2 regions of the Pseudomonas sp. StFLB209 genome follow, and region 1 is predicted to be linked to the other one. Evidence: predicted binding sites of a transcription regulator. Region 1 holds the regulator's gene; the other holds the start of a gene.
What was found. Region 1 encodes FliA, which starts transcription of late flagellar genes. Its sites were predicted from a motif close to CTAAAGTTTNNNNNNNNNNNGCCGNTAA; they were not measured.
Positions count from the first base shown of each region.

Region 2: a site for FliA is predicted at 2,253-2,280, ahead of PSCI_RS04735 (methyl-accepting chemotaxis protein). Genes of this name have one in related genera too.

Region 1 is NZ_AP014637.1:3,925,951-3,940,390, forward strand. It holds gene flhB (flagellar biosynthesis protein FlhB) at 1-514, shown strand, start outside; gene flhA (flagellar biosynthesis protein FlhA) at 647-2,776, shown strand; gene flhF (flagellar biosynthesis protein FlhF) at 2,788-4,122, shown strand; gene fleN (flagellar synthesis regulator FleN) at 4,238-5,074, shown strand; gene fliA (RNA polymerase sigma factor FliA) at 5,071-5,811, shown strand; gene PSCI_RS17625 (chemotaxis response regulator CheY) at 6,047-6,421, shown strand; gene PSCI_RS17630 (protein phosphatase CheZ) at 6,442-7,227, shown strand; gene PSCI_RS17635 (chemotaxis protein CheA) at 7,262-9,535, shown strand; gene PSCI_RS17640 (protein-glutamate methylesterase/protein-glutamine glutaminase) at 9,581-10,771, shown strand; gene PSCI_RS17645 (flagellar motor protein) at 10,771-11,511, shown strand; gene motD (flagellar motor protein MotD) at 11,516-12,403, shown strand; gene PSCI_RS17655 (ParA family protein) at 12,444-13,232, shown strand; gene PSCI_RS17660 (CheW domain-containing protein) at 13,332-14,228, shown strand; gene PSCI_RS17665 (chemotaxis protein CheW) at 14,292-14,440, shown strand, end outside.
Region 2 is NZ_AP014637.1:1,020,010-1,023,469, reverse strand. It holds gene pcsA (phosphatidylcholine synthase) at 1-69, opposite strand, end outside; gene PSCI_RS04740 (isoleucyl-tRNA synthetase) at 144-2,135, opposite strand; gene PSCI_RS04735 (methyl-accepting chemotaxis protein) at 2,348-3,460, shown strand, end outside.

The sequences.
Region 1 (14,440 bases):
GGATGTGCCGTTCCAGCTGTACGAGGCGCATAAAAAACTGCTGATGACCAAGCAGGAAGTGCGTGATGAGCACAAGAACAGTGATGGTAGTCCGGAAGTCAAACAGCGTATTCGCCAACTGCAGTTTCAGATGTCTCAGCGGCGGATGATGGCTGCAATTCCCGAGGCGGACGTGATCATTACCAACCCCACCCACTTTGCCGTAGCGCTCAAGTACGACCCTGAAAAGGGTGGGGCGCCGATGCTGCTGGCCAAAGGGGTGGATATGATTGCCCTGAAGATTCGTGAGATCGGTGCGCACAACCAGATCCTGATCCTGGAGTCGGCTGCCCTGGCGCGTTCGATTTACTACAGCACCGAGCTGGAAGAAGAGATTCCGGCCGGTCTGTATCTTGCTGTGGCGCAGGTGCTGGCCTATGTCTTTCAGATTCGTCAATTCCATGCCGGGCGCGCCAAGCGTCCGGATCCTTTGGGCGATCTTCCCATTCCGCCCGATCTGCAGCGCGACTCCTGATGACGATTTCTGCGTCGACGATGGGTGGTTTTATCGACGCGGTTGTGGCGGCAAAGTTGGACGGTTTCTTGCAATAGGCCAGTGCATGGCGCGTGGGGCGTCAAAGTTTTGGTCTGATGCAGGAAAGAACCGGTGGATCGCTCTCAGTTAATCAGTAACGCGCGCAGCAATCTGGCCGGGTTCGGGCGCGGCCAGTTGGGCGTGCCGATATTATTGCTGTCGCTGCTGGCAATGATGATGTTGCCAATCCCGCCGTTCCTGCTCGACGTGTTTTTCACCTTCAACATTGCCTTGTCGATCGTGGTTCTGCTGGTCTGTGTGTACGCCATGCGGCCGCTGGACTTCTCGGTATTCCCGACCATCCTGCTGGTCGCCACCCTGTTGCGTCTGGCGTTGAACGTCGCCTCGACCCGGGTGGTGCTGTTGCACGGCCAGGATGGTCACGACGCTGCCGGTAAGGTCATCCAGGCCTTTGGTGAGGTGGTGATCGGTGGTAACTACGTTGTCGGTATCGTGGTCTTCACCATCCTGATGATCATCAACTTCGTGGTAATCACCAAGGGTGCCGGGCGGATTTCCGAGGTCAGTGCGCGCTTTACTCTTGACGCCATGCCGGGTAAGCAGATGGCGATCGATGCCGACCTCAATGCTGGATTGATTGACCAGAACCAGGCCAAGGCGCGTCGTTCTGAAGTGGCCGCCGAGGCCGAGTTCTATGGCTCGATGGACGGTGCCAGCAAGTTTGTGCGCGGTGACGCTATTGCCGGTCTGCTGATTCTGTTCATCAACCTGATCGGCGGCATGCTGGTGGGCATGTTGCAACACAGCATGAGCTTTGGCGACGCCGGGCGTGTTTATACCTTGCTGGCGATCGGTGACGGTCTGGTGGCGCAATTGCCATCTCTGCTGCTGTCGACCGCAGCGGCGATCATGGTGACCCGTGCTTCCGGTTCGGAAGAAATGGGCAAGCAGATCAACCGCCAGATGTTCTCGTCTTATAAGGCGCTGGCGGTGTCGGGGGCGATCATGATCGTCATGGGCCTGGTGCCTGGCATGCCGCACTTTGCCTTCATTGGTCTGGGGGCAATCGCCTCGGGTGCTGCCTACTGGCTGTGGCGCCGTGACCAGAATGCCAAGGCTGTGGCGCTGGCCGAGGTGCAGCGTCAGCAGGACCTGCTGCCTTCGCCAGTGCGTGCCCAGGACTCCAAGGAGTTGGGCTGGGACGACGTAACGCCGGTCGACATCATCGGCCTGGAGGTCGGTTACCGGCTGATTCCGCTGGTGGATCGCAATCAGGGTGGTCAGTTGCTGGCGCGGATCAAGGGTGTGCGCAAGAAGCTTTCACAAGACCTGGGCTTTCTGATGCCCACGGTGCACATTCGCGACAACCTCGATCTGGCGCCCAGCGCCTATCGTTTGACGCTGATGGGGGTGATTCTGGCCGAGGCGGAGATTTATCCGGACCGTGAACTGGCGATCAACCCGGGTCAGGTGTTCGGTACCCTCAACGGTATCAATGCGCGCGATCCGGCGTTTGGTCTGGAAGCGGTGTGGATCGAAATCAGTCAGCGCAGCCAGGCCCAGTCGTTGGGTTACACAGTGGTGGATGCCAGCACCGTTGTGGCGACGCACCTGAACCAGATTCTCTACAAGCACTCCCATGAATTGATCGGCCACGAGGAAGTGCAGCAACTGATGCAGTTGCTGGCCAAGAGTTCGCCCAAGCTGGCTGAAGAGCTGGTGCCTGGGGTGCTGTCGTTGTCGGCGCTGCTCAATGTGCTGCAGGCGCTGCTGGCCGAGCATGTGCCGGTGCGTGATATCCGCACGATTGCCGAGGCCATCGCGAACAATGCGGCCAGGAGTCAAGATACCGCCGCGTTGGTGGCTGTGGTGCGGGTCGGGTTGAGCCGGGCGATCGTGCAAAGCATTGTAGGGACTGAGACAGAGCTGCCTGTCATCACCCTTGAGCCTAGATTGGAACAGATTTTGCTAAATAGTATGCAGAAGGCGGGTCAGGGTCAGGAAGAAGGCGTTCTTCTGGAGCCAAGCATGGCCGAGAAGCTGCAACGCTCGTTGATTGAGGCGGCGCAGCGTCAAGAGATGCAAGGCTCGCCGGTGATTTTGCTGGTGGCAGGTCCGATTCGGGCCATGCTGTCACGATTTGGACGATTGGCTGTACCGAACATGCATGTTCTGGCGTACCAGGAAATTCCTGACAACAAGCAAGTCACCATCGTAGCGACTGTCGGGCCTAACGGCTGAGGTAGTGAGTCATGCAAGTTAAGCGTTTTTTCGCCGCCGATATGCGTCAAGCCATGAAACTGGTTCGCGATGAGCTGGGCGCCGAGGCGGCCATCATCGGAAATCGGCGCATTGCCGGTGGCGTTGAGCTGACTGCTGCTCTTGATTACAAGCTGTCTGCGCTGGCGCCGCGGGTGCCGAACATGGAGCTTGAAGACGAGCTGCGCAAGACTCAGTCGCGGATCGTCTCGGCGCAAGCTGAACTCGAAAGTCGCAACGAAGGCGATGACGTATCGAGCAACCGTCAGTTGTTTTCTGGCTTGCCGCTGAGCGCTGCCGACCGGCACATCGAGCCGACCCTTGAAGAACCGCCGCGTCCTGCTGTTGCCGTCGCTGCACCCGGCGTTGCCGAGCCGACGCTGAACCAGCGTGCGTTTGACTCGATGCGCTCGGAGCTCAACGGCTTGCGCGAGCTGCTGGAAGTCCAGTTGGGTTCGCTGGCCTGGACGCAATTGCAGGGCAGTCGTCCGCAGCAGGCCAACCTGTGGCGGCGTCTGCAGCGCGTTGGCCTGTCCGGCCCGCTGTCGCGGGATCTGCTGGATATGGTTCCCGATATCGACGATCCCCGTCATGCCTGGCGCATGTTGCTGGCGCATCTGGCGCGGATGATCAATGTGCCTGACAACGAGCCGCTGGAAGAGGGCGGGGTGATCGCGATGGTCGGTCCGGCAGGGATGGGCAAGACCACTACGCTGGCCAAGCTGGCGGCGCGTTACGTGCTCAAGTACGGCGCGCAGAATATCGCGCTGGTGAGCATGGACAGCTTCCGGATCGGTGCCCAGGAGCAGCTCAAGACCCTTGGGCGTATTCTCAATGTGCCGGTGACCCACGTCGATCCGGGACAGTCCCTGGCCCAGGCGCTCGAACCGCTGATCCGCAAGCGTGTGGTGCTGATCGATACCGCCGGCCTGCAAGCCAGCGATCCGGCGCTGCGCCTGCAGCTTGAAAGCCTGGCCGGGCGCGGGATTCGCTCGCGCAACTATCTGGTCCTGGCCACTACCAGCCAGAAGCAGGTGTTGACCGCCGCTTACCACAGCTACAAACGCTGCGGGCTGGCCGGCTGCATCCTGACCAAACTGGATGAAACTGCCAGCCTGGGTGAAGTGCTGAGCCTTGCGATCGGGCATGAACTCCCCGTGGCCTATCTGACCGATGGGCCGCGTATTCCTGATGATTTGCATCTGCCACGCCGCCATCAACTGGTGAGTCGGGCCGTCAGTGTGCAAATGCAGGATGAACCCAGCGAAGAGGCTATGGCGGACATGTTCGCCGACCTTTATCACAACCCCGGCAAGCGAGTGGGGTGATTGATGAACACGACTAAAAAATTACTGCATCGGTGGTCTGCCAGGCATTGTTCGTCACGGAACGTGCAGCCCGTAATGTGGCTCCAGTCTACGCATGACAAGGTAAAGAAATAACATGGGCAGCATGCATCCCGTACAGGTTATCGCCGTGACCGGCGGCAAAGGTGGCGTTGGCAAGACCAACGTTTCAGTGAATCTGTCGCTGGCGCTGGCCGAGCTCGGCCGTCGCGTCATGCTGCTTGATGCTGATCTTGGTCTGGCCAACGTTGATGTTTTGCTGGGCCTTACGCCCAAACGCACCCTGGCCGATGTCATCGAGGGCCGCTGTGAGCTGCGTGACGTCCTGCTCCAGGGGCCTGGCGGAGTGCGTATCGTGCCAGCGGCCTCCGGTACCCAGAGCATGGTGCACCTGGCGCCCGCGCAGCATGCCGGCCTGATCCAGGCGTTCAGCGAGCTTGGCGACAATCTTGATGTGCTGGTGATCGACACCGCAGCCGGTATCGGTGAATCGGTGGTCAGTTTCGTGCGTGCCGCCCAAGAGGTCTTGCTGGTGGTCTGCGATGAACCGACCTCGATCACCGACGCTTACGCGCTGATCAAACTGCTCAATCGCGACTACGGCATGAACCGCTTCAGGGTCCTGGCCAACATGGCGCAGACGCCGCAAGAGGGTCGTAACCTGTTTGCCAAACTGACCAAGGTGACCGATCGTTTTCTGGACGTGGCCTTGCAGTATGTCGGCGCAGTGCCCTATGACGAATGTGTGCGCAAGGCGGTGCAAAAGCAACGTGCGGTCTACGAAGCCTTTCCACGCTCCAAATGCGCGCTGGCATTCCGAGCCATTGCCCAGAAGGTCGATACCTGGCCGTTGCCGGCCAATCCGCGTGGGCACCTTGAGTTCTTTGTCGAGCGACTTGTTCACCAGACCAGTGCAGCGGGACCGGTTCAATGACAGCCAGCGGTTATCAGATGTACAGCAAGGCATCAAGGAATTCGCAATACGAGTTGATTGAGCGCTATGCGCCACTGGTCAAGCGTATTGCCTACCACCTGCTGGCCCGTCTGCCTGCCAGCGTCCAGGTCGAAGACCTGATCCAGGCGGGCATGATCGGCCTGCTTGAAGTATCGACCAAATACGACTCCACCAAGGGTGCCAGTTTCGAAACCTACGCCGGCATTCGGATCCGTGGCGCGATGCTTGACGAGGTGCGTAAAGGTGACTGGGCGCCGCGTTCAGTGCATCGAAATACCCGGATGGTCAGTGATGCGATTCGCGCTATTGAAGCAAGAACAGGGCGCGACGCTAAAGATCATGAAGTTGCTGCCGAACTCCAGTTAAGTCTTGATGATTATTACGCTATCTTGAACGACACTTTGGGCAGTCGGCTGTTCAGCTTTGACGACCTGCTGCAGGACGGCGAGCATGATGGGCTGCACGAAGATGGCGCCAGCGGTTCGCTGGAGCCGTCGCGCGATCTTGAGGACGAGCGCTTCCAGAAAGCATTGGCCGATGCCATTGCCAATCTTCCGGAGCGTGAGCGTTTGGTGCTGGCGTTGTACTATGACGAGGAGTTGAACCTCAAAGAGATCGGTGAGGTCCTTGGGGTCAGCGAATCTCGGGTCAGCCAGTTACACAGTCAGTGCGCAGCCCGCTTGCGAGGTCGTTTGGGGGAATGGCGGGCGCGCTGACAGATCCATTGGTTTCAGGCCGGCTGTGCAGGGCTTGAGGTGTCGACTACCCGGACAAGGCAGGAGCCTGTCAATCAACTCTACAGGGTTGTTTGCAGGCGATTTGGCCGTGTTCTGGTGTCTGGTGCGTCGAGCGCTGGTTGCACCGGGGGGTTGCTGTACCTGTATTGAGTGAACGGCGGGTCCGGGGAGCGGGCTCGTTAAAGACTGCTTGGAGGTCGAATTGGACAAGAACATGAAAATCCTCATCGTTGATGACTTTTCAACGATGCGGCGGATCATAAAAAATCTGTTGCGTGACCTGGGGTTTACCAATACATCGGAAGCAGATGACGGTCTTACCGCGCTGCCGATGCTGCAAAGCGGTGCCTTTGATTTTCTGGTAACCGACTGGAACATGCCTGGCATGTCGGGTATCGACCTGCTGCGCCAAGTGCGTCAGGACGAGCGCCTGAAGAACATTCCGGTGCTGATGGTGACTGCTGAAGCCAAGCGTGAGCAGATCATTGAAGCGGCCCAGGCCGGTGTGAACGGCTATGTGGTCAAGCCTTTCACCGCCCAGGTATTGCAAGAGAAGATTGAAAAGATCTTCGAGCGCGTCAATAGCTGAGTGCATGCCGCGAGGGCGCTATGGATAACAATGATTCATTGGGTGACTTCGAGTCGACCCTGAAAAAACACGCGCACGAGCTGGTCGCCAGCCTTGAAAAAGGCAAATTCGGCGACGCCGTGCAACTGATCCATGAGCTCAACCAGGCGCGCGACCGCGGCCTGTATCAGGAAGTGGGCAAATTGACGCGTGAGCTGCACAGCGCGATCGTCAATTTCCATATCGATCCGCAGATGCCGCAAGCCGAAGAGGTGTCTCAGATCACTGATGCCGCCGAGCGTTTGTCGTATGTTGTAAGGCTGACCGAGGGTGCGGCCAACCGCACCATGGATCTGGTGGAGCAAAGCACACCGTTGATGAACAGCCTCAGTGACGACGCCAAGGCGCTGAGTGCCGACTGGGGGCGCTTCATGCGCCGCGAAATCGGTGCTGAGGAGTTTCGTGATCTGGCCAAGCGGGTGGACGGTTTCCTGTCGCGTACCGAGAAAGAGAGCCATGCCGTTGCCAGCCATCTCAACGACATTCTGCTGGCCCAGGATTATCAGGACCTTACCGGTCAGGTGATCAAGCGCGTGACGCAACTGGTCACCGAAGTTGAGAGCAACCTGCTCAAGCTGGTACTGATGGCCAGCCATGTCGATCGCTTTGCCGGGATCGAGCATGACCGTGAAGCGATGCAAGCAGAAAAAGATCCGAAAAAACATCTTGCTCAGGGTGAAGGTCCGCAGATTCATGCCGATAAACGGGAAGATGTCGTTTCCGGTCAGGATGATGTGGACGACTTGCTATCCAGCCTTGGCTTCTAAGGTCAGTTGACGGTTAATTTTAGGGAGCACCCCAATGAGCTTCGGCGCCGATGAAGAGATCCTCCAGGATTTTCTGGTAGAGGCCGGCGAAATTCTCGAGCAATTGTCTGAACAACTGGTCGAGCTTGAAAGTCGCCCGGATGACGCGGACTTGCTCAACGCAATTTTTCGCGGTTTTCACACTGTAAAAGGAGGCGCCGGCTTCCTTCAGTTGCATGAGCTTGTCGAGTGCTGCCACATTGCCGAGAACGTGTTCGACATCCTGCGCAAGGGTGAGCGTCGCGTTAACGCCGAATTGATGGACGTGGTCCTCGAAGCACTGGATACCGTCAACAGCATGTTCGGCCAGGTGCGTGAGCGCAGTGACATCACGCCTGCTACCCCTGAGCTGCTGCAGGCACTGTCACGGCTGGCAGAGCCTGAGTCAGCTGACGAAGTGGCTGCGGTGGCAGCGGCTCCGGAGCCGGCGCCGGAACCGGTGGTCGAGGCGGCTGCACCGGCTGCCGGGGAGGCCGGCTCCGACCTGATCACCGACGATGAGTTCGAGCGGCTGCTCGACTCCCTGCACGGCCCGGCCGGCAGCCCGGTCGCCGCTACGCCGTCTGCGCCAGCCGCGCCTGCGGCTGCAGCGAGTGATGAAATCACCGATCACGAATTCGAAGCGCTGCTCGATCAGTTGCATGGCAAGGGTTCGTTCGATGCCAGCGTCGCCACTGTCAGTGCTGCAGCACCTGCTGTCGCAGCGCCCGCTGGCGCTGCCTCGGATGAAATCACCGACGACGAATTCGAGTCGCTGCTTGATCAGTTGCACGGCAAAGGCTCGTTCAGCGGCGCTGTAGAAGCGGTGGCCGTTGCCCCTGCGGCACCTGCCAGCAGCCCTGCATCGGATGAAATCACCGATCACGAATTTGAAAACCTGCTCGACGAGTTGCACGGCAAGGGCAAGTTCGAACCGGCGGCAGTAAGCGGCGCGGTTGCCGCCGCAGCGCCGGCGGCCAAGCCGCCAGCCCCTGTCGCCAAGGTCGAGCCTGCGGTGGCCAAGCCTGCTGCTGCGCCTGCGCCCGCGGCGGCCAAGCCTGCCGCTGCCGCACCGGCCAGAGCTGCTGCCGCGCCAGCCGAGAAGCCGACCGCGACAGAAGCCGAAACCACGGTGCGCGTCGATACCGCGCGGCTTGACGAGATCATGAACATGGTCGGCGAGTTGGTGCTGGTGCGTAACCGTCTGGTACGCCTTGGCCTCAACAGCGGCAATGAAGCGATGTCCAAGGCGGTTTCCAACCTGGATGTGGTCACCGCCGACCTGCAAACCGCGGTCATGAAGACCCGCATGCAGCCGATCAAGAAAGTCTTCGGCCGCTTTCCGCGTCTGGTTCGTGACCTGGCACGCCAGCTCAAGAAAGAGATCAACCTGGAACTGGTGGGTGAAGAGACCGACCTGGACAAGAACCTGGTCGAGGCGCTCGCTGACCCGTTGGTGCACTTGGTGCGTAACGCGGTCGACCACGGTGTGGAAACTCCTGAGGAGCGTGAGGCCAGCGGCAAGTCACGCAGTGGCCGGGTGGTGCTGTCGGCCGAGCAGGAAGGCGATCACATCCTGTTGTCGATTTCCGATGACGGCAAGGGTATGGACCCGGCCGTGCTGCGCGCCATTGCGGTCAAGCGCGGCGTCATGGACAAGGACGCGGCCGATCGTCTCAGCGACAGCGACTGCTACAACCTGATCTTCGCCCCCGGCTTCTCGACCAAGACCGAGATTTCCGATGTGTCCGGTCGTGGGGTTGGCATGGACGTGGTGAAAACCAAGATTTCCCAGCTCAACGGTACGATCAACATCTATTCGACCAAGGGCCAGGGTTCGAAGATCGTCATCAAGGTGCCGCTGACCCTGGCGATCATGCCGACCCTGATGGTGATGCTCGCCGACCAGGCGTTTGCATTCCCGCTGGTCAACGTCAACGAAATCTTCCACCTCGACCTGTCGACCACCAATGTGGTTGACGGCCAGGAAGTGGTTATCGTGCGCGACAAGGCACTGCCACTGTTCTACCTCAAACGCTGGCTGATCAAGTCGGCAGCTCATGAGGAGCAGCGCGAAGGGCACGTGGTGATTCTGTCGGTCGGCACGCAGCGCATTGGTTTCGTGGTCGATCAACTGGTCGGCCAGGAAGAGGTGGTCATCAAACCGCTGGGCAAGATGCTGCAAGGCACCCCTGGCATGTCGGGCGCCACCATTACCGGTGACGGTCGGATTGCCTTGATCCTTGATGTTCCGAGCATGCTCAAGCGTTACGCCGCACGGCGTATTTGATTCTGGCCCCGGGGCAGTATTGTCCCGGGGTCTATTGGAGTGTTTATGGCAGTCAAGGTCCTGGTGGTGGATGATTCGGGTTTTTTCCGCCGCCGCGTTACGGAAATCCTCTCTTCGGACCCGCTCATTCAGGTGGTCGGTACCGCAACCAACGGCAAGGAAGCCATCGAACAGGCCCTGGCGCTCAAGCCTGATGTGATCACCATGGACTACGAGATGCCGATGATGGACGGCATCACTTCGGTCCGCCACATCATGCAGCGTATCCCTACGCCGGTATTGATGTTCTCCTCCCTGACCCACGAGGGCGCGCGGGTCACACTCGACGCGCTGGATGCCGGTGCGGTCGACTTCCTGCCCAAGAATTTCGAAGACATCTCGCGCAACCCTGACAAGGTCAAACAGTTGCTGTGCGAGAAGATCAACAGCATCGCGCGCAGTAATCGTCGTTTCAGCTCGTTTGGCAGCAGCTCGCAGTCAACGCCTGCGGCTACGGCATCCGCCCCGGCACCTGCGGCCAGCCCGAGTGTGCGGCGCACGCCGCCCCCTGTGGCGCCGGCGCCTGCTCCGGCGGCTACCCGGCCGTTGACCAGTCGCGCGGCGCCGGTCACAGCATCCGCCAGCCCGGCTGCTGCGCCGGCCCATGCTCATCATTCGCCGGCGCCACGGCGCAAGGCCTACAAGCTGGTAGCCATTGGCACCTCCACCGGTGGGCCGGTTGCGTTGCAGCGCGTGTTGACCCAATTGCCTGCCAACTTCCCGGCGCCCATCGTGCTCATCCAGCACATGCCGGCAGCCTTTACCAAGGCGTTTGCCGAGCGCCTCGACAAGTTGTGCAAGATCAGCGTCAAGGAAGCCGAAGACGGTGATCTGCTGCGTCCGGGTCTGGCGTTGCTGGCTCCGGGTGGCAAACAGATGATGGTCGATGGCCGTGGCGCGGTGAAAATCCTGCCCGGTGATGAGCGCCTGAACTACAAGCCGTGCGTGGATATCACCTTTGGCTCGGCGGCCAAGGCCTACGGTGACAAGGTGCTGTCGGTGGTCCTCACCGGAATGGGCGCCGACGGCCGTGAAGGTGCGCGCATGCTCAAGCAGGGCGGCAGCACCGTATGGGCCCAGGATGAGGCCAGTTGCGTGATTTATGGTATGCCGATGGCCATCGTCAAGGCTGATCTGGCGGATGCGGTGTACAGCCTGGACGATATCGGCCGGCACATCGTGGAGGCGTGCCTGTAATGGATGTACTGAGCCTTATCGGCCTGATTCTGGCGTTTGTCGCGATTCTGGGTGGCAATCTGCTTGAGGGTGGGCATGTCAGCTCGCTGGTCAACGGCCCGGCCGCGCTGATCGTGCTGGGCGGCACCCTGGCGGCTGCGTTGTTGCAGGCACCGATGAGTGCGTTCAAACGTGCCGTGCAGATCCTGCGCTGGATTCTGTTTCCGCCACGCATCGATCTGCCTGGCGGCATTGACCGGATCATTGGCTGGAGCATGACGGCGCGCAAGGAAGGCCTGCTGGGGCTGGAGAGCGTGGCAGACACCGAGCCTGACCCTTATGCGCGCAAGGGCCTGCAATTGCTGGTTGATGGCGCGGAGCCGGCGTCGATTCGCAGTATTCTGGAAGTCGATTTCATTACCCAGGAAAACCGCGATATCCAGGCCGCCAAGGTTTACGAAAGCATGGGCGGTTACGCGCCGACCATCGGCATCATCGGTGCGGTCATGGGCCTGATCCACGTGATGGGCAATCTGGCCGACCCGAGCCAGTTGGGTGGCGGTATCGCGGTCGCGTTCGTCGCCACGATCTATGGCGTGGCCAGTGCCAACCTGTTCCTGCTGCCGGTGGCCAACAAACTCAAGGCGATTGCCCTGCGCCAGTCGCGCTACCGCGAGATGCTGCTCGAAGGCCTGCTGTCCATTGCCGAGGGTGAAAACCCGCGCTCCATTGAGCTCAAGCTGCAAGGCTTCATGGAGTAACCGCATGTCCCGTCGCCGCCGCCACGAAGAGCATGAAAATCACGAACGCTGGCTGGTGTCCTACGCGGATTTCATCACCTTGCTGTTCGCCTTTTTTGTGGTGATGTACTCGATTTCGTCACTCAACGAGGGCAAGTACAAGATTCTGTCCCAGGCGCTGGTCGGGGTGTTCAATGACGCTGAGCGGACCATGCAGCCGATTCCGATCGGTGAGCAGCGGCCACAGACCACCCGGCCTGCCGAGCCTCTTCTGAAAGACAGTGAGCAGACCGACGCCGGTATCGGTGCCAAAACGGTCGATCCGTTGCAGGCCATCGCCGATGATGTGCGCGCCGGATTCGGCGACCTGTTGCGCTCCGACCAGATGACCGTGCGTGGCAACGAGTTGTGGGTTGAGATCGAGCTTAATTCCAGCCTGTTGTTCGGCAGCGGTGACGCCATGCCCAGCAATCAGGCCTTCAGCATCATCGAAAGGGTGGCCAATATCGTCAAACGCTTCGATAACCCGGTGCATGTCGAAGGTTTCACAGACGATCAACCGATCAACACCGCGCAGTTCCCGACCAACTGGGAGCTGTCCGCTTCACGGGCGGCGAGCATCGTGCGTCTGCTGGCCATGTACGGCGTCAATCCGGCGCGCATGGCTTCAGTGGGGTACGCTGAGTTTCAGCCAATCGCCAGTAATGCCACCGCGCAGGGGCGGGCGCAGAATCGCCGCGTGGTGCTGGTTATTTCCCGTAACCTGGATGTGCGCCGCAGTCTGACCGCAGGTGGTTCAGCCAATGCCACCCCTGATGCAGCATTACGGCGTGCTGGCACACAAACTGCACCGGCTCCGGCAAGTCCACCGTCAGGCACCAATGCCGTCAATTCTCCGTCACCCGCTCGCTAGAACGGTCAGGGACATTGCCGTGCACAAGGAATACAGCTAAATGAGAGTCTGGGCAGTCGCCAATCAGAAAGGTGGGGTCGGCAAGACCACCACGACCATTGCCCTGGCCGGCCTGCTGGCTGACTCGGGCAAGCGTGTGGTCGTGGTCGATCTGGACCCGCATGGCTCGATGACCAGTTACTTCGGCCATAACCCTGACGAGCTGGAGCACAGCGCTTTCGACCTGTTTCTGCATAAAGGTGCAGTGCCTCAAGGCCTGCCCGGCCAGTTGCTGCTGCCGACCAGCGATCAGCGGATTTCGCTGTTGCCGTCCAGTACCGCACTGGCCACTCTGGAGCGCCAGTCGCCAGGCCAGAGCGGCCTGGGCTTGGTGATTGCCAAAAGCCTTGCGCAACTGTGGCAGGATTTTGACTATGCGCTGATCGACAGCCCACCGTTGTTGGGCGTGTTGATGGTCAATGCGCTGGCGGCCAGTCAGCAACTGGCGATTCCGGTGCAAACCGAGTTTCTCGCGGTCAAGGGCCTGGAACGCATGGTCAACACGCTGGCGATGATCAATCGCTCGCGCAAGGTGCCGTTGCCGTACACCATCGTGCCGACCCTGTTCGATCGACGCACCCAGGCTTCAATGGGCACCCTCAAGCTGCTGCGTGACAGCTTCCCGGAACATGTCTGGAAAGCCTACGTGCCGGTCGACACCCGCCTGCGCGATGCCAGCCGGGCCGGAGTGACCCCTTCGCAGAATGACCCCAAGAGTCGTGGGGTACTGGCCTATCGTGCGTTGCTCAAGCACCTGTTGGCCGAACAACTGACAGCGCAGGTGGCCTGAGGTGACGTTTAAATCCTTGTTCGTGCGCTCAAGCCTGTGCACCCGGCAGCCGATAACCCGGTCAATGAGGCATGGCACTTTTTCTGGTTGGGTTCTGACATGATTCGCCCCGTAGATTTGGCAACCCGGCCACAGGTGGCTTTGCAGTCGTATCTGGATGCGCTGCTGCAAGACGTCACCGACGAGCTGTTGGTGGTGCCGGCGCCGGTTGATCATTTCGATGAATTCAAGGCGGCTGTGCTTGAAGAGCAGGCGCATGACGCCCGTATGCTGGCACCCAAACCGCTGGCAGTGGCTGTCGCGGCGCCGGCACCGGTGGCAGTACCGGTTGCTGTTGCGGTCCAGGCCAAGGTTCAGGCCAGGGTCGAGCTGCCGGTTCCGGTGGTGGTGCCTGAAGTGGTGGTGCCCAAGCTCGAGGTTCCGGTCGTCGAGGCGCTGGAGTCGGCCATTGCGCGGGCCGAGCCAGTGGCTGAGCTCAACACCCGGCTCGATCAGAGCCCGCCACCACCACCGGCCACCGATGGGCGTCCGGACTGGGCTGCCGAGCCGTTCGAGTGCCTGTTGTTCGATGTGGCGGGTTTGACCCTGGCGGTGCCGTTGGTGTGTCTGGGGGCGATCTATTCTCTGGAAGGGCAGGAACTGACGCCGCTGTTTGGTCAGCCTGACTGGTTCCTGGGCATCCTGCCGTGCCAGGCCGGCAACCTGAAGGTGCTCGACACCGCCCGCTGGGTCATGCCGGACCGCTATCGGGAAGATTTCCGCCAGGGATTGAAGTATGTGATTTCGGTACAAGGTTACGAGTGGGGGTTGGCGGTGCATCAGGTCAGCCGTTCGCTGCGCCTGGACCCGCAGGAAATCAAGTGGCGCGCCCAGCGCGGTCATCGGCCATGGCTGGCCGGTACAGTGATTGAGCATATGTGCGCCTTGCTCGATGTTGCACAGTTGGCCGAGTTGATCGCCAGTGGCGCGGTCAAGCAAATGAACACGCTCAGATAATCGATAATCATTGGCTGGCGCTTGTTGCGCTGCCTGCACAGCACTAGGTGAGGGGTTGGAAACATGAATAAGTCGTCTGCACAAGGTTCCGAAGATCCCATCCTGCAGTGGGTGACCTTCCGTCTGGACAACGAGTCGTACGGCATCAATGTGATGCAGGTCCAGGAAGTGCTGCGCTACACCGAAATCGCGCCGGTGCCAGGTGCTCCCAG
Region 2 (3,460 bases), 2.9 Mb from region 1:
CACGCCGGTGGCAGTGAAACCGTGGGCGCCCCAGGCATTGAGCCTGGCGATACGTGGGTTGGATATCACTTGCTGTTCTCCAGGAAGCCATGCCAGGGAGTCCCTGGCCAGTGAGCTATCGACCGGGCCAAGCGCCATAAGGTTCAGCGCTGACTTTGCCCGGGTTCATTGAACCAACTACGGTCCAGACCTTTCTGGTCCTGATCCGGCTCCATGAAGCGGGTCGGCGGGGTGCCGTCGGCATTGAGCTGGTTGATCAGGGTAGGTTGCCCTTGCTCATTGAAGAACACTTGGCCGAGGCCTGCCGAGTTCCACAACCGTTCGCCGGCCTTGCTGTGTTCCGGCGTGCGCGGAATGACCTTCATCAAGCGCCGCTTGGTGAACCAGTTCAGTGGGGAACGCGGTGAGTATAGCCAGCGGTTGAGCCGGTCGAATATAGCCAGCAGACGCTGCGGGAATTCATTTTTGATCCCGCTGCTGGTGATCTGCCAGATATGCGGTGCGCCCTTGCGATGACGGATCAGGATTTCGTAGACAAACGAGTAGTGCACATCGCCGGACAGAATCACGTAATTGCCCGGCGTGCGTGAATGCCGAAAGATATTCAGGATCACCTGGGCCGCGCCGCGGTGGGCCATCCAGTTTTCCGCATCGACCAGCAACGGGTAGCCGCACCAGCTGAAAATTCGCTGGATGGCCTCGATCAGCTTGACCCCGAACACCGGTGCCGGTGACACGATGATCGCGCTCTTGTGATCGATCAACTCCTGCTGCAGCTCGCACAGCGCCTCCCAATCGAGCAGCCCGGAAGGCTGAGCCAGATTCGACTCGCTGCGCCAGCGCCGGGTGCGGGTGTCGAGCACCACCAGCGCCGGCTCGGTGGGCAACACGTAATGCCATTGCTCAAAGCGCAGCAAACTGTCGATCAGCGCGTCCAGCGTCTGGTTATCGAGCATGCCGTCGTTATTCATGGCGCGGCAGCTCAGGGCATGGAACTGTTCGGTGGCCTCGGTAAAGACGTCCGGGTTATTGCCCCAACCCTGACACAACAGATAGCCGACCAGCGCATTGCCGATGATGCGCCGTGAAAACGGGTGGCCATAGGCAGTTTCTTCCCAACTGGCCGACAGGTTCCAGTCGTCAGTGACATCGTGGTCATCGAAGATCATCAGGCACTGCAAATGAGCCATGACCCGTGCGCTGCCTTGCAGGCCTTGCCTGAAACCTTCGACCAGTTCCTGTTCATATCGATAACGCTCGCGGCGCTGCTCATCGAGTTGCGGTGCGCTGATGTCGATCAGTGTCCAGGGCACCGGCGACCAGACCAGCAGGTACATGGCCATGATCTCGGCCAGGGTCACCAGATGGTTATCGGCGTTGCTGCTGGTGAACACCGGCTTGTTGACCCCGCCAAAGAAGCGTTCGCGCAGGGTTTCGTTGCTCTTGAGTGCCGGCAGCAGCTCGGCGCGGCGGTAATAGCTGGCCGGGTGGTCGTAGAGCTGAATACTGTCGTCCACCACCGCGCCCTCAAGCTGTTCGTCGAACAGCTCCAGGCGCTGGATCAAGGCATGAATGGCACGCAGCATGGGACCTGCGACGTCGTCGGCGTAGACCTGATCGCCACTCATCATCAGCAGGGCCGGGCGCTCCTGCGGCCTGGGCCCGGCGGCCAGCAAGCGGTCGGCACACAGCAGCCCTTCGGCGGCTGGATGGTGCGGTTTGCGGCACGAGCCATGCAGCATGTGATCGATCCGGCTGCGAATCACGAAGTTCGGCAGCGCTGCACTGGCATACAGCAAATGTGGCGCCCAGTTCGCTATCGACGCCTGTGCTTCGTCGAGCAGCAGGTCATAGTCGATCTGCACGTCGCACGGCAGCGGGTTGTCGAGCTGCAGGTCAATCAGGTGCACGAAAGCATGGCGACCAATGGCGATCACCTGGCACTGCTCGTCGTTCAGCGCATAGTCGTGCTGCTGCCGCTGGCCCTGAGCATCGTTGAATATCAGCCGCAGGGTTGGTGCAAGCGGCCGTGAACCGACCAGCCACAACACTAGCCGATTGCTCTCCTGACGACGCAGGATCGGGCCTGCAAGAACACTGGGTAACGCAGAGGTTGCATTGATTGCAGCGCACATCCGGGTTTATGGCTCTCTACAGAATGGGCGGCCATGGTAACCCGGCCAGTGTGAAAATTTCCTCGACCGCCAACCTCTGCGCCGATGACCGTACGGCAGAAAAACCTTCGTCCATCCCTCAACGCTGATCGAACGTGGCCGATAGCGTCATGAACACACGTTTGGCAAACCGTGCCTGGTTCAACCCTGATGATCTCTGGAAGGCTCTGCGTATGAATTGGTTCTACGATGCGAAACTCTCGACCAAGCTGCTGCTGTCCTTTGCGCTGTGCGCCGTGATTACTCTTGTGGTGGGCCTGATAGGCAGCCGGGGTATCGGCGAACTGTCCGACAGTCTGCGCCTGGTGTTCACCAATAACCTCATTTCGGTGGCCAAGACCGCCGAAACCAAGACCAGCGCGGTCACCCAGAGCCGCGACTTGTATCGCCTGGTATCCGCCTATGCATCCAATGCGCCGCAAAGCGCTCGCGATGAAATCATCGGCAAGATGCGTGAAAGCCGCAGTGCAGCTGAAAAAGCCTTTGCCCAGTATCGCGCCACGCCGCTGGCCGACGACGAGCGTGCAGCCGGTGACAAGATGGAGCAGGACTGGCCGGCCTATCAGGCGTTGGTTGATCGCGCTGTGACCCTGCTCGGTTCGGGTGACCTGGCAGCCGCCCGCGCGTTCATCGATGCTGATGTACACCGTGCTTATGTCAAAGTCATCGACGAATTGACCATCATGGTCGAATCGAACAACCGCCAGATCGGTGAAGGTGCGGCTGATGCCACCCAGCAAGAGGCTTCGGCCAAGCTGACCCTGTATATCGGTATCGCCATCGCTTTTATCGCCGCGTTCGCTCTTGGTCTATTCATCAGCCGGATCATCAGCGCACCGATTTCCAGCGCTGTGATCAGTGCCCAACGGGTCGCCAGTGGCGACCTGACCCAGCCCATTGTCAGCACCCGTCGCGACGAAGCCGGTCAGTTGCTCGCGGCCCTGGGCGATATGCAAAACGGTCTGAAAGGCACCATCCAGCAGATTGCCAGCGCAGCCGACCAACTGGCTTCCGCCGCTGAAGAACTCAATGCCGTCACAGAAGAAAGCAGCCGCGGCCTGACCCGTCAGAACGATGAAATTCAGCTGGCGGCAACCGCGGTGACCGAAATGACTGCCGCCGTTGAAGAGGTGGCTCGCAATGCCATGTCGACCTCCGATGCCTCCAAGCTCACCAGTGACGAAGCAGCCAGTGGCCGCGACCAGGCCCGCAACGCGGTCAAGGCCATCGATACGGTCAGTGCCGAGATTTCCAGCTCCACCACCCAGGTCGAAGAGCTGGCAGGG